Regions from separate parts of the Streptomyces sp. NPDC006655 genome, predicted to be linked through region 2. Evidence: riboswitches for the same ligand, from Rfam matches in the RefSeq annotation. Region 2 holds a riboswitch; each other region holds the start of a gene.
The links. Region 2 has a riboswitch for cobalamin ahead of AB0958_RS13770 (CbtB-domain containing protein). Riboswitches for the same ligand answer to the same signal wherever they lie in the genome.

Region 1 (3,267 bases), on a different contig from region 2:
CTCGGCGTCCGCTGAGGTCAGGACGGTGAACGAGGTCAGCGCGGAGAACAGCTGCATGACCGCCACTCCTGACAGCACGACCCGGTCGGTGCCGCCGCCGAGGGTGTGGCTGAGCAGCAGCACCAGGGCGAAGGAGAGCAGCGCGCCGAGGAAGGCGCCTGCCGACAGGGAGATCACTCCGCCGCCGACGCCCAGCACGACCACGGCGACCGCTCCCGTGGACGCGCCGGAGGACACGCCGAGCACGAAGGGGTCGGCGAGCGGATTGCGCAGCAGGGACTGCATCACCGCCCCGCACACGGCGAGCCCGGCACCGCACACGGCGGCGAGCAGCGTGCGCGGCATCCGCAGGTTCCACACGATGCCGTCCCGCAGCGGCGCCAACGTGCTCTCGCCGAGGCCGAGATGGGCCGCGACGGACGCCCAGACGTCTGCCGTGGAGATGTCGGCGGGACCGATCGTCACAGCCACGGCGATCGACGCGAGCAGCGCGGCCAGTCCGCCACCGGTCACCAGCAGGGCACGCACGCTCACTTGGCGAGCCCGAAGTCGCGCAGACCGGCTGCGACCTTCTCGATCCCCTCGATGGTGCGGATGGACGGGTTCATCGCCTGTCCGCTCAGCAGGACGTACCACTTCTTCTTGACGGCGGTCAGGTTGCGGGTGGCGGCGTTGGTCTCCAGGAAGCGGATCTTGGCGGCGGCGGTCTCCGCGGTCTGCTGCCTGCGGGTCAGGTCGCCGATCACGATCACATCGGGGTCGCGGTCGGCGACCGTCTCCCAGCTGCTCTGGGGCCATTCGTCGTGGGTGTCGGCGAAGGCGTTCTTCGCGCCGACCGCACGGGTGATGGCGCCCGGTGCGCCGCAGCAGCCGGCGAGGTAGGGCGACCGGGAGTTGGCGAACCAGTACATGAGCGAGACGTCGGAGCCGTTGAGCCCGGCGGTGGCCGTGCCGACCCGCTTCTTCAGGGATGCGACCAGCTTCTCGCCCCGCGCCTCCACGCCGAACGCCCGTGCCAGGTCACGTATCTCGCCGTACACGACATCGAGCGTGAGCGGCTCGCTGCGTGATCCGTCGCCGCCGCTGTCGTTGTCCTTGCCCGAGCAGTCGGACGGCGAGACATACGTGGGCACGCCCAGCTTCTCGAACTGCGCGCGGGTGGCGACCCCGCCCTTGCCCAGGGTGGAGACGAACGAGGCGGTGACGAGGTCGGGTTCGGCGTCCAGGACCTTCTCGAAGGAGGGCGCGTTGTCGGCGAGGCGCGGCACGGAAGCGTTCGCCTTCTCCAGGCCCTTCATCACCGGGTCGGTCCACGTGGCCGTACCGGCAATGCGGTCGGCGAGGCCGAGGGAGAGCAGGATCTCGGTGCTGCCCTGGTTGAGGGACACGGCCCGCTTCGGCGCCGCTGTCAGGGTGACCTTCTGGCCGCAGTCGTCGAGGGTCACCGGGTACCCGGCGGCCGCGGTCTTCGCCGACTTCGCGCTGTCGGCACCGGAGGAGCCGCAGGCGGTGAGCAGCAGGGAGGACGTGAGGAGAAACACCGGAGTGCGGATGAGGGCGGGGGCGCGGAGCACGGGCATGCCTCTGGGGTCGGGGCTCGTACGCGGAGCCTGGCCTACGGACGTCCCTCCACGCCGAAGCGCGGAGGTGCCAGCAGGTCTTCGGACTCGGGTTCGTCCGGACGGGACGCCTTCCCGGTCTCCCAGTGGCGTTGCGTGCCCCGCCCGTCCCCCTCACCGCTGCGCGTCAGTTCCGGGTTCGCACCGGATTCCCTGGCCTCGGATGTGGCTCGACTGGCCCGCTGAGGCTATCAAGTCCGTCGTACGGTCACGTCGTGCGTGCGGTCATGCGAGCCATGCGGACTCCTTGTGACGGAGGCGCGGGGAGGCGTCCGAGTGGCCCGTGGCAGCCGGTGTGCCCGTGGTGCCGGGTACGGCCGAGTGCCCCAGGTGCCGGTGCACGAAGTGGATGGCCATCGCGCCCTCACCGGCCGCGGAGGCCACCCGCTTCACCGAGCCGCTGCGGACGTCCCCCACCGCGAAGACCCCGGGCAGGCTGGTCTCGAGGGTCATGCACGGGCGCCCGCGGCCGTGCCACACCTCGGGAGAGGTGCAGGCTTCCTGGGCCTCCGGCCCGGTGAGGACGAAGCCGCGGGAGTCGACGGCGACGGTGCCGGCGAGCCACTCGGTGTGAGGTTCGGCGCCGGTGAAGACGAACAGGCTCCGCGCCGCGAGGCGGCGGTGCACGCCCGTGCGGTTGTCGACCACGTCGAGCTCCTCCAGCACCTCCTGGCCGATGACCTCGGTGACCTCGGTGTGCAGCATGACCTCCACCCGCGGATGGCGCTCGACCTGGTCGATGAGGTAGCGGGACATGTTGGCCTCCAGGCTCGCTCCTCGGACCAGCAGGTGCACCTTCGGCGCGTACCCGGCGAGGAACAGCACCGCCTGGCCCGCCGAGTTGCCTCCGCCGACGACGGCCACCGGGTCGGCGCGGCACTGCTGGGCCTCGTAGACGGTCGCCGAGTAGTGCACGCTCGTTCCCTCCAGGCGTTCGATGCCGGGCACCCGGAGCCGGCGGTAACGGGCACCCATGGCCAGGACGACGGCGCGGGCGGCGATCTCGCTGCCGTCGGCGAACGCCACGACGTAGTGGTCGTCGTCCTTGCGGTGCAGACCGGTCGCCTCCAGTGGAAGGCTGATCCCGGCGCCGAATTTCTCGGCCTGGAGCACTGCGCGTTCGGTGAGTTCGGCGCCGGAGATGCCGGACGGGAAGCCGAGCAGGTTCTCGATGCGGGACGACGTGCCGGCCTGGCCTCCGGTGGCCATCGCCTCCGCCACCGTGGTGCTCAGACCTTCGGAGGCGGCGTACACCGCGGCAGCGAGGCCGGCAGGTCCGGAGCCCACGATGAGGACGTCGCCGTGTCGGCTTCCGGCGGGCAGGGACGGCAGGCCGATGAGCCGGGCCAGTTCCGCGTTGCTCGGGTTGCGCAACAAGGTGGTGTCCCGCCAGATGACGAGTGGTGTCTCCGCCGGACCGACGCCGAAGCGGCGCAGCAGTTCCTCGGCCTCCTCGTCGGTCTCCAGGTCGATCCAGCGGTGCGGCAGCCGGTTGCGGACGGCGAACTCGCGCAGCCGTCTGGTGTCGGGCGAGTAGCGAGAGCCGATGATGCGGAAGCCGGCGCCCTGTCCGACGAGCAGCGCGCGACGGCACAGACAGGCGCGCAGCACGAGGTCCCCGATGGTGGGGTCCTGGGACACCAGGTGG
Region 2 (3,267 bases):
CCGTCGAGACCGTCGTCATCACCGGGGCGGGGGAGCGCGGCCTGTGCGCGGGCGGCGACATCCGCGCCGTCCACGACGACGCCCACGACGGCGACGGCACCGCCGCGGCCGCGTTCTGGCGCGACGAGTACCACCTCAACGCCCGGATCGCCCGCTACCCCAAGCCGTACGTCGCCGTCATGGACGGCATCGTCATGGGCGGCGGGGTGGGGATCTCCGCGCACGGCGGGGTCCGGATCGTCACGGAGCGGTCCCGGATCGCCATGCCGGAGACCGGCATCGGCTTCGTCCCCGACGTGGGCGGCACGTACCTGCTCAGCCGGGCCCCCGGCGAACTGGGCACCCATCTCGCCCTGACCGGGGCCGGGATCGGCGCCGCCGACGCCGTGCTGTGCGGACTCGCCGACCACCACCTGCCGTCCGGCGCGCTCCGGGCGTTCGTCGCCGACCTCGCCGAACTGCCCGTCCCCGAGGCGGTCGCCCGCCACGCACGGCCCGCGACCGAAGGGGAACTGGCCGGTCACCGGAGCTGGATCGACGCCTGCTACGCCGCCGACACCGTCGAGGAGATTGTCCGCCGGCTGCTCGCACACGGCGACGCGACGGCGAAGGAGACGGCGCACACCCTGCTCGGCAGGTCCCCGACGGCCCTCAAGGTCACCCTCCGGGCAGTTCGCGGCGCCCGGCGACTGGACACCCTGGAGCAGGTGCTGGACCAGGAGTACCGCGTCTCCTGCGCCACCCTGACCACCCCTGACCTGGTGGAGGGCATTCGCGCCCAGGTCGTCGACAAGGACCGCGCCCCCCGCTGGTCCCCGGCCACCCTCGACGAGGTCGCCGAGGCCGACGTCGACCGCTTCTTCGCGCCGCTCGGCGCCCGCGAACTGGGCCTGGCCCGGCCCTGAAAGGCCGCCGACGGGACCGCGGCGGGCGGCGGCCGGTCCCGCCCGTCCACCGCGCACCGGGCGCGAGAGGAAGATCACGCCCGGTGAGGCGGTCTTGGCCGGACCTCCGGCACGCGGTACGGTCTGTCCGGTATCGACGACGGCGAGACGGAAGCCGGTGGGAATCCGGCACGGTCGCGCCACTGTATGCAAGAGCTCTCGGGCCCTTGCGAGTCAGACCCGTGGCTGTCGTCCTGTGCACCACCGAGATGGGACGCGAACTCCCAGAGGAGGTTCTGCCATGGCGCAGACCGTCGCCCAGCCGACCGCCACCACCCCCGTCGTCCCCGCCAAGCTGCCGCTGTCCGCGATAGCCCCCTGGGCGGTCTTCTTCGGCATCCTGATGCTGGTCCTGCTCTACTTCGTCGGCGCCGAGCAGGGCGCCACCTCCGTGTTCAGCGGCACGGACGTCCACGAGTGGGTGCACGACGCCCGCCACCTGCTCGGCTTCCCCTGCCACTGACGCGAGGGACGCCGTTCAACCCATGAATTCCGCAACGGTACGAAACCTCCTGGTGCGGGGCATGCTCGCCGGTCTCGCCGCCGGCCTGCTCGCCCTGGTGGTCGCCTACCTCCTCGGCGAGCCCGACGTCGACAAGGCGATCAGCTTCGAGGACGCCCACGCGCACGAGCACGAGATGGCCGTCGTCTCCCGCTCCCTCCAGTCCACCGCGGGCCTCGCCACCGGTGTCCTGGTGTACGGGGTCGCCTTCGGCGGCATCGCGGCCCTCGCCTACTGCTTCGCCCTCGGCCGCGTCGGCCGGTTCGGTCCGCGGGCGACCGCCCTGCTGCTGTCCGGCTGCGCGCTGCTCACCGTGTACGTGGTGCCGTTCCTGAAGTACCCGGCCAACCCGCCGTCGGTGGGCGCAGCGGACACCATCGGCAAGCGCACCACGCTGTACTTCCTGATGATGCTGCTCAGCGTGTTGCTGGCGGTCGCCGCCACCCTCCTCGGCAAGCGCCTGCGGGCGAGCCTCGGCACCTGGTGGGCGACCGTGGCCGCGGTGACCGCGTTCGCCGTCGTGATCGGGCTCGCGTACCAGTTCCTGCCGGTGGTCAACGAGGTCCCGAAGGACTTCCCGGCCACCCTGCTGTGGCGGTTCCGGCTCTCGGCGCTCGCCATCCAGGTGGTGCTGTGGAGCGGATTCGGCCTGCTGTTCGGCGAGCTGGCCGAGCGGCAGCTCAACCCGAAGCCCGCGAAGGCCACGGCCGTCCGGCGTTCCGTGCCCGCCGCGCACTGACCGACCCACGGGACGCGAGGGCCTCCGGCACCGTCCGGAGGCCCTCGCGCGTTCGGCGCACCGGCCGGCGCCGAAACGGCCCCGCACTCGTGTGTGTCGCCGCTGACAAGGGAAGATGGGCGGTGAGTGATCGAGCAACGACAGCGGAGGAATGGACTCATGCCGCATGAGCGAGCGGGCCGGCCGGCGGCTCCGGAGGACCTCGTCGACGTGGCCCGGCTGGTCACGGCCTACTACGCGCTGCACCCCGACCCGTCCGACCCCGCCCAGCGGGTGGCGTTCGGCACCTCGGGACACCGCGGGTCGTCGCTGACGACCGCCTTCAACGAGGACCACATCGCGGCCACCAGCCAGGCCATCTGCGAGTACCGGAGCGGCCAGGGCACCGACGGACCCCTCTTCCTGGGCGCCGACACCCACGCCCTGTCCGAACCCGCCAAGGTCACCGCCCTGGAGGTGTTCGCCGCCAACGGCGTGACCGTCCTGATCGACAGCGCCGACGGCTACACGCCCACCCCGGCCGTCTCGCACGCCATCCTCACCCACAACCGGGGCCGTACCACCGGTCTCGCGGACGGCGTCGTGGTCACCCCCTCGCACAACCCGCCCGCCGACGGCGGCTTCAAGTACAACCCGCCCAGCGGCGGCCCCGCCGCCTCCGACGCCACCTCCTGGATCCAGGACCGCGCCAACCAGATCATCGCGGGCGGCCTGAAGGACGTACGGCGCGTGCCGTACGAGCGTGCGCTCGCCGCGGACACCACCGGCCGGTACGACTTCATGGGCGTCTACGTCGACGACCTGCCCAGCGTCCTCGACCTCGACGCGGTCCGGGCCTCCGAGCTGCGCATCGGCGCCGACCCGCTCGGCGGGGCCTCCGTCGCCTACTGGGGCCGGATCGCCGAACGGCACGGCCTCGACCTCACCGTGGTCAACCCGCACACCGACCCCACCTGGCGGTTCATGACGCTGGACTGGGACGGCAAGATCCGGATGGACTGCTCCTCGCCGTACGCGATGGCCTCGCTGATCGAGAAACGGGACCAGTACCGGGTGGCCACCGGCAACGACGCCGACGCGGA
Region 3 (3,267 bases), on a different contig from region 2:
ATGTCGCCGACCACCAGCACGGGCAGCCGCGCGTTGCGCGCGATCCCCATGTTCACGATGTCGGTCCGGCGCAGGTTGATCTCCGCCGGACTGCCCGCCCCCTCACAGATCACCGCGTCATACGTGCCCCGCAACTCGGCAAGGCAGTCGAGCACGGTCCCGAGCAGCTTCTGCTGCCGCCCGCCGTGATACCCCCGCGCGCTCAGCTCGCCGACCGGCTTGCCGAGCAGCACCACCTGACTGCTCCGCTCGCCACCGGGCTTGAGCAGCACGGGGTTCATCAGCGCGGTCGGCTCGATCCGGCAGGCCTGCGCCTGCATGGCCTGCGCCCGCCCGATCTCGGCGCCCTCGCGGGTGACGAAGGAGTTCAGGGACATGTTCTGCGCCTTGAACGGCGCGACCTTGACGCCCTGTCGTACGAGCCACCGGCAGACACCGGCGGTGACGACACTCTTGCCCGCGTCGGAGGTGGTCCCGGCCACCAGCAGCCCGCCGCCGTTCACCAGGAACCCCCCGCGCGCCTCGCGACCCGTCCACGCAGCAGGGCCGCGGCCGCGCTCGCCCCCAGCGCCAGCCAGCCCACGCGCCGTGACAGCCGCACGGCCCGCTCGATGTCCCCGGTCACCACGCTTCGCCCCTCCCCGTTCAGCACCGGCCGGTGCTCGACCCGCCCCCCGTACGACAACGTCCCCCCGAGCCGCACCCCCAACGCCCCCGCGAACGACGCCTCCACGGGCCCCGCGTTGGGACTGGGATGCTTCGCCGCGTCGGCCCGCCAGGCCCGCACCGCGCCCCTGGGGTCGCTCCCGGCCACGGCGGCGAGTACGGCGGTGAGCCGTGCCCCCGGCCATCCGGCCACGTCGTCCAGCCGCGCCGAGGCCCATCCGTACCGCAGGTGGCGGGCCGACCTGTGGCCGACCATCGCGTCCAGGGTGTTGACGGCCCGGAACCCGAGCAGCCCCGGCACTCCGCCCAGCGCCCCCCACACCAGCGCGCCGACCACCGCGTCGCTGGTGTTCTCGGCGACGGACTCCACGACCGCCCGCGCGATCCCGTCGGCGTCCAGGGCCTGCGGATCCCGCCCGCACAGATGGGGCAACCGGGCCCGGGCCGCCTCGACGTCCCCCGCCTCGAGGGCCCGTCCGACGGCCCGCGCCTCACGCGCGAGGGACGTGCCCCCGACGACGGCCCAGGTGGCGGCAGCGGTGAGCGCGACGGACGCGGTGGTGGACGGCCGTACCACCCGCTGGGCCACGGCACCCAGCGTCACGGCGCCGCCCGCGCACACGGCGGTGTGCAGCGCGCCCCAGCCACGGTGGTCCCGCCACAGCACCCGCTCCACGGCCCCGGCCGCCCGCCCGAACGCGGCGACCGGATGCCCCCGGCGCGGATCGCCGAGCAGCAGATCACCGACAAGGCCGGCGGCGGCGCCGTACGCGAAGACGCGATCGGCACCCATCGGCTCAGCCGGCCGCGGGGTCGGGGACGAGCCGGTTACTGCACCTCGGTCGGCAGCCGCGCATGGCGATATGTCCTCACTCAGGGTGTCCACGCCCTGGTTCGACGAGACCGGCGGTGAGAGTTCCTGGCTCCCGGGAATGGCTACCCCGGTGACAGTGGCGGGACCGCGCCGGATTCACACCGGCTTCCTCTCTTGCCGCCGTACATGGCTCCGGCAGTCCACCACGCCCCCGGAAGACCCGTCAACTTGCCGTTGACCTGCGCGGGGAGTGTGTGGGAAGGCCCACACCGGTGGCCCGGTGGGGCTCCCGGGGCAGACGGAAGGCTCCGCCGCGAACGGATCGGGGCGGAGCCTGGCGGCCTCGGGTCGGGCCGCTGTCGTGATCGGTGCGGATCGGTGCGGTCGCGGCTCAGGCCTTCGCCACGATCAGGTGGATGCCGTACGCCACGGCCGCGGTGCAGGCCGCGAAGCAGAGGCAGGCGGCGGTCGCGGCCAGGGTCGCGGAGTTGCCCTGCGCGGTGGCTCGTTCGCGGGCGGAGAGGCCCTTGATGCCGAGGGTGAAGAGGGTCACGAGACCCACGGTGGCCACGAGGCTGACGCCGAAGACGGAGCCGATGGCTGCCCAGTCGATGTTCATGTCGGGTTGTGTTCCTCGGGGTCAGACGGTGGCGGCCGGGTCGGTCGCGGGAGCGGCGGGGGAGGGGATGGTGGCGGTGAGGCCCTCGGTCACCGTGCCCGCGGGCGGCGGGGTGACGGCGGCGATCGCCGTGGTCACGACCCCGGCCGGCTCCTCGGTGCCGACGACGTTGCCGCTGTCCACGACCTCGCGGCGGGAGAGCTTCCAGATCGCGGCGCTCGCGGCCACCAGGAAGACGGCGACGGCGGCCGTGCCCCCGTCACCGAGGTCCGTCACGGACTCGGCGAGCGCGCCGACCAGCGCGGCGGCCGGGAGGGTGAGCACCCAGGCGACGACCATGCGGGTCGCGGTGGACCAGCGGACGGTGCCGCCCTTGCGGCCCAGACCTGCGCCCATCACGGAACCGGAGACGACGTGCGTGGTGGAGAGGGAGAAGCCGAGGTGGGAGGAGGCCAGGATGGCGGTGGCCGCGCTGGTCTGGGCGGCGAAGCCCTGCTGCGGCTGGAGGTCCGTCAGGCCCGTGCCCATGGTGCGGATGATCCGCCAGCCGCCGATGTAGGTGCCGAGCGCGATGGCGAGGCCGGCGGAGAGGATGACCCAGGTGGGAGGGTTGGAGCCGGGGGCGATGGAACCGCCCGCGACGAGCGCGAGGGTGATGATGCCCATCGTCTTCTGCGCGTCGTTGGTGCCGTGGGCGAGCGAGACCAGGCCGGCGGAGGCGATCTGGCCGGCGCGGTAGCCCTTGCGGGTGGCCTCGTCCTCGGCGTTCTTCGAGAGCGTGTAGGACAGCCGGGTGGAGAGCAGTGCCGCGAGGCCCGCGACCACGGGGGCGGCGACCGCCGGGAGCAGGACCTTGGTGACGAGGACGTCGCCGTGGACCGCGCCGAAGCCGGCCGAGGCGACGGTGGCGCCGATCAGACCGCCCATGAGGGCGTGCGAGGAACTGGAGGGCAGACCCACCAGCCAGGTCACCAGGTTCCAGAGGATCGCGCCGACCAGGGCGGCGAAGATGACCTCGGGACGGATGCCGTTCTCGTCGACGAGCCCCTTGGAGATCGTGTTGGCGACCTCCACGGAGAGGAAGGCGCCCACCAGGTTGAGCGCGGCGGACATCGTCACCGCGATCTTGGGCTTGAGCGCACCGGTCGAGATGGTGGTGGCCATCGCG

Region 1: it holds a riboswitch for cobalamin, as region 2 does, so the genes downstream of both, AB0958_RS11115 (ABC transporter substrate-binding protein) here and AB0958_RS13770 (CbtB-domain containing protein) in region 2, are expected to answer to the same signal.
Region 3: it holds a riboswitch for cobalamin, as region 2 does, so the genes downstream of both, AB0958_RS21410 (cobalamin biosynthesis protein) here and AB0958_RS13770 (CbtB-domain containing protein) in region 2, are expected to answer to the same signal.

What each region holds. Positions count from the first base shown of each region.
Region 1 covers NZ_JBEYJU010000014.1:45,067-48,333, reverse strand. Annotated here, with positions in the region: gene AB0958_RS11120 (iron chelate uptake ABC transporter family permease subunit) at 1-534, opposite strand, end outside; gene AB0958_RS11115 (ABC transporter substrate-binding protein) at 531-1,580, opposite strand; cobalamin riboswitch at 1,635-1,813, opposite strand; gene AB0958_RS11110 (FAD-dependent oxidoreductase) at 1,845-3,267, opposite strand, start outside.
Region 2 covers NZ_JBEYJU010000019.1:6,340-9,606, reverse strand. Annotated here, with positions in the region: gene AB0958_RS13775 (enoyl-CoA hydratase/isomerase family protein) at 1-905, shown strand, start outside; cobalamin riboswitch at 1,009-1,149, shown strand; gene AB0958_RS13770 (CbtB-domain containing protein) at 1,186-1,407, shown strand; gene AB0958_RS13765 (CbtA family protein) at 1,430-2,185, shown strand; gene pgm (phosphoglucomutase (alpha-D-glucose-1,6-bisphosphate-dependent)) at 2,345-3,267, shown strand, end outside.
Region 3 covers NZ_JBEYJU010000035.1:31,659-34,925, forward strand. Annotated here, with positions in the region: gene AB0958_RS21405 (cobyric acid synthase) at 1-503, opposite strand, end outside; gene AB0958_RS21410 (cobalamin biosynthesis protein) at 500-1,459, opposite strand; cobalamin riboswitch at 1,559-1,701, opposite strand; gene AB0958_RS21415 (hypothetical protein) at 1,872-2,099, opposite strand; gene AB0958_RS21420 (inorganic phosphate transporter) at 2,121-3,267, opposite strand, start outside.